DNA from 3 places in the Variovorax sp. J31P207 genome. Region 2 is predicted to be linked to each of the others. Evidence: riboswitches for the same ligand, from Rfam matches in the RefSeq annotation. Region 2 holds a riboswitch; each other region holds the start of a gene.
What was found. A riboswitch is a leader RNA that binds a small molecule or an ion and turns the genes downstream of it on or off. The one in region 2 is predicted to bind thiamine pyrophosphate.

Region 1: another riboswitch for thiamine pyrophosphate. It lies ahead of QTI68_RS35915 (purine-cytosine permease family protein); the one in region 2 lies ahead of thiC (phosphomethylpyrimidine synthase ThiC).
Region 3: another riboswitch for thiamine pyrophosphate. It lies ahead of QTI68_RS08750 (LuxE/PaaK family acyltransferase); the one in region 2 lies ahead of thiC (phosphomethylpyrimidine synthase ThiC).

Annotation. Positions count from the first base shown of each region.
Region 1 covers NZ_JASZYN010000018.1:113,334-115,590, forward strand. Annotated here, with positions in the region: gene thiD (bifunctional hydroxymethylpyrimidine kinase/phosphomethylpyrimidine kinase) at 1-178, shown strand, start outside; gene QTI68_RS35915 (purine-cytosine permease family protein) at 123-1,460, opposite strand; TPP riboswitch at 1,532-1,641, opposite strand; gene QTI68_RS35920 (phosphatase PAP2 family protein) at 1,694-2,257, opposite strand, start outside.
Region 2 covers NZ_JASZYN010000023.1:35,536-37,792, forward strand. Annotated here, with positions in the region: gene QTI68_RS38285 (VTT domain-containing protein) at 1-820, shown strand, start outside; TPP riboswitch at 848-953, shown strand; gene thiC (phosphomethylpyrimidine synthase ThiC) at 1,036-2,257, shown strand, end outside.
Region 3 covers NZ_JASZYN010000002.1:664,903-667,159, forward strand. Annotated here, with positions in the region: gene QTI68_RS08740 (DeoR/GlpR family DNA-binding transcription regulator) at 1-197, shown strand, start outside; gene QTI68_RS08745 (hypothetical protein) at 217-642, opposite strand; TPP riboswitch at 1,066-1,159, shown strand; gene QTI68_RS08750 (LuxE/PaaK family acyltransferase) at 1,228-2,257, shown strand, end outside.

The sequences.
Region 1 (2,257 bases), on a different contig from region 2:
GATCGCCGCCCACCTGGCGCTCGGCCACGGGCTGCCCGAGGCGGTGGAACGCGCCCGCGGCTATGTCGTGGCCGCCATGGCGGCGGGCGCGCACATGCAGGTCGGCGCCGGTCACGGTCCCCTCAACCACGGCTTTGCGCCAGTGCCGAGCGTCCGCCTGCCTGTGCCGGGCGCGTGACCAGGGCCAGCACGAAGGTCAGGGCCAGGGTCGGCAACGCCGAGCCCCACTGCGGCGCCCAGGCGGCGCAGGCGTGGTAGACCCCGATGCCGCCGATCCAGATGGCGGCGGCGGCCAGGTCGACCTGGCGGCTCGCCAGCGGCACCGGCGCGTTGCCGGTGCCGAGCCGGCCGAGGATGACGCCGTAGAGCGGCACGAACACCGAACTCAGCAGCAGCAGGAAGGGTTCGAGCGTGTGCATCGGCAGCACCAGCGCGAAGCCGATGCAGACCGCGGCCAGCAGCAGGCCCCAGCGCCGTACGCTCCAGCGCGGCTGCAGGCTGTGGGCCGACACCGAGCCCGAGTAGACATCGCCGTAGGCATTGTCGAGCTCGTCGATCAGGATCAGGCCGAGTGCGACCAGGCCGCCCTGGGCCAGCAGCAGGGCGGCGACCAGGTCGGTGCCGGGCTCGGCGACGCTCACGACCATCACGCCGAGCGCGTAGCACCAGATGTTGGCCAGCACATAGCCGATCCAGGTGCCGCTGAAGGCGCCGCCCAGGCCGCCCGTGCTGCGCTTGCCGTGGCGTGCGTAGTCGGCCACCAGCGGCAGCCACGAGACCGGCATGGCGATCACCAGGTCGAGCGCGCCGAACATGCCCATCGAGCCGTCGCCGGGGCGGGTCCAGAAGGTCTCCAGTCCCTTGGCGTGGAGCCGGGCTGCGAACTGCCAGGTCAGCCAGGCCAGCGAGAGCACCACCAGCGGCAGGCCGAAGCGGCTCACGAAGCGGCGCACCAGCTTGACCATCGAGCCGGCCAGCAAGGCCAGCAGCACGGCGCCCCACAGCAGCGTCGTCAGGACGGTGCCCAGCGGGCCGCCGAGCGACCAGCCGAATGCCTGCGCGCCGATGGCCTGGGTGCCTTCGCGCATGATCACGAGCTCGAAGGTGGTCCAGCCGATGAGCTGCACGATGTTGAGCAGCACCGGCAGCCGCGCGAAGGCGCTGCCGTAGGTGGCGTTCATGAGGCCGGCGCTGGCCAGGCCGCTTTCGCAGCCGACACGGGCCGTCCAGGCCAGCAGGCCGGCGCCTATGCAGGAGCCCAGCACGATCGCCAGCATCGCGTCGCGGGTGCCGACCGCGGGCACCAGGTAGGCGCCGATCTGCATCACCAGCAGGCCGACGCCCAGGCTGAACCAGAGCGCCATGTGGTCGCGCCACTGGAAGACGCGGTGCGATTCGCCCAGCGGCGTCAGCGCCTCGTTGGCCGCGGCCGAGGCCTGTTCATGGGTTGTGCTTGCCATCCAATTGCTCCATGCAAGTGTGTGGCAGGTGGGCGAGGCCGGCGACCCGACCGCCGCGCGAGAAAACGTGGCGGCCGCCGGACCAGCTTCCCTGCGCGAGGATTACCTCAGTCAGGTTCAAAGGGACTCTCTCAGCCAGCCTGCAACTGCGTGTTGCGGGCCGGCACCCCTAGCGTTGCTTCCGTCAGGCGAAGCAGGTCGATTGTAGAGCCGGCCGGGGCCGGCGGGTCCGCTCAGGCGGCGGGAGTGCCCGTGGGCTTTGCCGAGCGCGCATCGTCGCGGGCGATCAGCGGCAGGACGATGCGGCGCACGCCGACAGCCAGCAGCCAGAACAGCCCCGTGATCACGATCGCCAGTGCGAGCCCGGCGGCGATGTCGAAGGGGAAATGGGCGCCGACGTAGATGCGGGCCCAGCCGGTGACCAGCGCGATCGCGAACACCGCGAGGCCGAGCGTTCGCAAGGCCGGGCGCAGACAGAGCACCAGTGCCAGTGTGAACATCACGCTCGCATGCGCGCTCGGCAGCGAACCCCTGGCCCCGTGGGCGATGTAGTTCGGGCTCAGGCCGGCGACGAAGGGCCTGGGGAGGTTGAGAGCCTGGGCCAGCGCATGCGCGGCCAGCGCGGCGGCGCCGGCGGCGGCCAGGGTCGCCATCAGGTAGCCGCGTTGTGCGGGCTGCCGCCAGGCGGCCACGGCCAGCAGCACCAGGCAGAGCCAGGACGTTCCCTCGGCCAACAGCGTCGCCAGCCAGAGGAACTGCGCGTCGGGCGCATGGCCAGCGCCGAGCCATTGGAAAAG
Region 2 (2,257 bases):
GGTCGCGGTGGTGCTGGCCGCGGTGCTCGGCAACATCCTCGGTGACGGCGTCTGGTTCCTGGCCGGGCGCCGCTGGGGCTACCGCGTGATGCGGCTGCTGTGCCGGATCTCGCTGTCGCCCGACTCCTGCGTCCGGCGCAGCGAATCGATCCTCGGGCGCTGGGGCGGGTGGTCGCTGATCGCGGCCAAGTTCGTGCCCGGCGTCTCGGTGGTGGCGCCGCCGATGGCCGGCGCCCTCGGCATGTCGAACCTGCGTTTCCTGGCCTACGAAACCGTGGCTGCGCTGATCTGGACCCTGCTTTGCCTGTTCGTGGGCCGGATCTTCCATGCCGCGATCCAGGACGTGCTGGCGGTGATCTCCAACATCGGCCTGGGCGCGCTGGCGATCGGCGTGCTGGCGCTGGCGGCCTTCATCGGCTGGCGCTGGCGGCAACGCCGGCTGGCGCAGCGGGTCGACGACATCGTCCACGTCCAGGTCGAAGCCTTGCGCGAGGCCCTGGCGGCGGGCGCCGGCCCGACCGTGATCGACGTCCGCTCGGACGAGGCCCGCGCGCTCGACGCCCGGGCGATCCCGGGCGCGATCGGCATCGGGCTGAAGCAGCTGCCGAAGCGGCTCTCGACCTTCGCCGATGGCCGCGAAGTGGTCGTCTTCTGCGATTGCCCCGACGACGCCACGGCGATCGCGGCTGCGCGCGTGCTGATGAGCGCCGGCCTGCCGCGCGTGCGCGTGCTGGCGGGCGGCCTCGACGCCTGGGTGGCGCTGCATGCCGCCGAGCCGATGCGGACGGTTCCGCCACTGGCGGCGGCACACTCCGCTTGATCGCGGGGCCGCAAGGCACCTAGAATCGGCCCCGCTCCGGGGTGCACGCAGATGCGTGCTGAGATGGCCAAGCGGCCGAACCCGCGAACTTGATCTGGTTCATACCAGCGTAAGAAGAGCTGCGACTCCCCGGCACCCCCACTTCCTTTCCCGGAGCGATGCCGTCCGGAGGCATCGCGGAGCACCCTTTGTTTTCAAGAACTGGAGTGCCCCGCATGAATGCCAGCGACAAGTTCGCTTCCCTGCTCACGCTCACGCGCGAGCCTTTCCCGGCCTCGACCAAGGGCGCCATCGCCGGCAGCCGGCCCGACTTGCGCGTGCCGGTGCGCGAAGTGGCGCTGACCAATGGCGAGCGGGTGTCTCTTTACGACACCTCGGGCCCGTACACCGATCCGGCGGCCGACATCGACGTCCGCCGCGGGCTGCCCGGCGTGCGCGATGCGTGGATCTCCGAACGCAACGACACCGAAAGCTATGAGGGCCGCCTGCATCTCGCGCTGGACGATGGCGCGACCCATGCCGACCGCGATGCCCAGCGCATCGCCGAGCTGCGCGCCGGCGCCGCCGCGCTGCAGCGCACGCCGCGCCGCGCCAAGGCCGGTGCCAACGTCACGCAGATGCACTACGCCCGGCGCGGCATCGTGACGCCCGAGATGGAGTATGTCGCGCTGCGCGAGAACGGCCGGCGCGAATGGATGGCCGAGTACATGGCCGACGAGGCGCGCGAGAAGCGGCTGGCCGGCAACCCGATGGGGGCCCGCATCCCGAAGATCATCACGCCCGAGTTCGTGCGCGACGAAGTGGCGCGCGGCCGCGCCATCATTCCGGCCAACATCAACCACCCGGAAGTCGAGCCGATGGCGATCGGGCGCAACTTCAAGGTCAAGATCAACGCCAACATCGGCAACTCCGCCGTGACCTCCAGCATCGAGGAAGAGGTCGAGAAGCTGGTGTGGGCGATCCGCTGGGGCGCCGACAACGTGATGGACCTGTCGACCGGCCGCAACATCCACACCACGCGCGACTGGATCGTGCGCAACAGCCCGGTGCCGATCGGCACGGTGCCGATCTACCAGGCGCTGGAGAAGGTCGGCGGCGTGGCCGAAGACCTGACCTGGGAGATCTACCGCGACACGCTGATCGAGCAGGCCGAGCAGGGCGTCGACTACTTCACCATCCATGCCGGGCTGCGGCTGCCTTTCATCCATCTCACGGCGGATCGGCGCACCGGCATCGTCTCGCGCGGCGGCTCGATCATGGCCAAGTGGTGCATCTCGCACCACAAGGAGAGCTTCCTCTACACCCACTTCGAGGACATCTGCGACATCATGAAGGCCTACGACGTGAGCTTCTCGCTCGGCGACGGCCTGCGCCCGGGCTGCGCCTCGGACGCCAATGACGAGGCCCAGTTCGCCGAATTGCGCACCCTGGGAGAGC
Region 3 (2,257 bases), on a different contig from region 2:
GCGCGCTGATGGATGCGTCAGCCGAGACCGTGGTGCTGGCTTCTTCCGAAAAGCTCGGCGCTGTTTCGGCCTGGCAGGTTCATCCGCTCAAGCGCGCAGGACGCATCGTGCATTCGACGCAGGCGTCGAGAAAACTGATCGAGCCATTGCGCAAGGCCGGCGTGGGGCTGGTTCGCGCGGACGGCGATGCGCGTTGAGTTTGCCCTCGGCATCCGATCAGCTCGACCCGGCTCCTGGCGAGAGGGTGCGCTCCGCCTGGTCCGCAGTGACGACGCTCACGGGCACGCCGAACCGCTCGATGCGGTGGGCAAGGTCGAGGTGCAACCACCGTGAGATCCGCTCTGGCAGCGTCGAGATGATGACCTCGTCGTATTTCTCGCGCTCGAGTGTCTGGCGCACGGCCTCGTACGGGTCGGTGGCCCCGACGATCCCTTGCACATGTGAGCCCGCGGCCGTGTCGAGCAGCGGAATCGCGAGCTCGAGCGTGATGGCCGCCTCCTCGGTGTCCGGGTCCCAATACGGCCGAGGAACCAAGAGCGTGAACTCGCACGGCTCGCGTGCGGCCCGCTCGGCGACCGCAGCGAGCAGCTTGGGCGAGGCCGCGGTCCGGTGCGCCACGATGAGGATGCGCCGGTTACTCATGATGTGAGCCTTGCGCCATGGAACTGCTCCGCACCGGACGCATCGTTGGCTCTGAGGCATGGATCGAGCCAAGCGATGACCTTTGGGCGTGGCCGCACTCGCGTGAGCGACCGCGGAGCGAACCCCAATGGCAGTCCGACGGAAAAGTTGCGTTGAGCAATCACGGTTCTCCAGCGCTTGGCCGCTCTCAACCCTCATCGAGACCACACCGGGTCAAGTGAAACAGCCTGCCGAGCGCAACGGCTGACACCCCCGGGCGGTCAGCAACATGGTAGTCCTGTCATTCGCTTGGTGCAAATCGAGGGAGCCGAGCTGCCGGGCAGCTGCCGTTCACAGCTACGGCGGCCGTGCATTCCCGTTCGAGCGGGCCTCGCATGGAGAAGCGCCGCCGCCGCCGCGGCAGGCGCGAATGCGCCTAAAATCCGCAATGCTCCGGGGTGCACGCCACAGTGCTGAGATTCAAACCCGCGAACTTGAACCGGTTAGCACCGGCGGAAGAAGAGCAGTTGCTTGGGTCATCGGCGCATCCTGCCGACCCCGAAGCGGCCTTCGGAGCACCCGTTTCACGGTCACCGAGAAGGCCTCATGCACAACTCCTCTGCGAATCCACCTGCGTCCACGGCGGCAGCCGGCGAAGTGGTCGCTGCCGTCCTCGCTTTCATCGCGCAAGACGGTTGCACCGACGCCGCCTTCGATGGCCTGGCGTTGCGCCTGTTCGCCTACCAGTACGCCAACAACCAGCCCTACAAGCGCTTCTGCCAGCGGCGCGGCGCGACCCCGCGAAGCGTGAAGCGCTGGAGCGACATCCCGGCAGTACCGATCGACGCCTTCAAGGAACTGCCGCTGCGCTGCGAGCCGCCGGCCGCCACCGACCGGGTCTTCATGACCAGCGGCACCACCCGCAGCGAGGTCAAGGGCCGCCACTTCCATCCGACGCTGGCGGTCTACGACCGCTCGATGACCCGCAACTTCGCGCAGCGCTTCATGCAGGAGCACGGCCCGATGCGCATGGGCATCCTGTTCCCCACCGAGACCGTGCTGGCCAATTCCTCGCTGGCCCACTATCTGGCGCTGGCCGTGGAGGCGTTCGGCACCGCGGAGAGCCGTTACTTCATGAGCCCGCAGGGGGTAGACCTGCCGGGCCTCTGCGAGGCCCTGTCGGATGCACAGCAGCGCGGCGAGCCTTTCGCCCTGCTCGGCGCCAGCTACAGCTTCGTGCACCTGATCGACGAGCTCAAGCGGCGCGGCCAGTCGTTCCGCCTGCCGGCGGGCAGCCGGGTGCTGGACACCGGCGGCTACAAGGGACAGTCGCGCGACCTGCCGCTCGACACCTTCTATGCGGAGCTGTCCGCGCTGCTCGGCATCGAGCGATCGCACTGTATCAACATGTATGGCATGACCGAGCTGAGCACGCAGTTCTACGATGCGGGCAATGTGTCGGTGCCGTCGGTCAAGTCCGGGCCGCACTGGATCCGCTCGCGCCTGGTCGACCCGCTCACGGGCCGTGAAGTCGGGCCTGCCGAGCGCGGGATCCTGGTCCACTGCGATCTGGCCAATTTCAATTCGGTGACCACCATCCTGACCGAGGACGTGGGCCTGGCGGCGGACGGTGGCT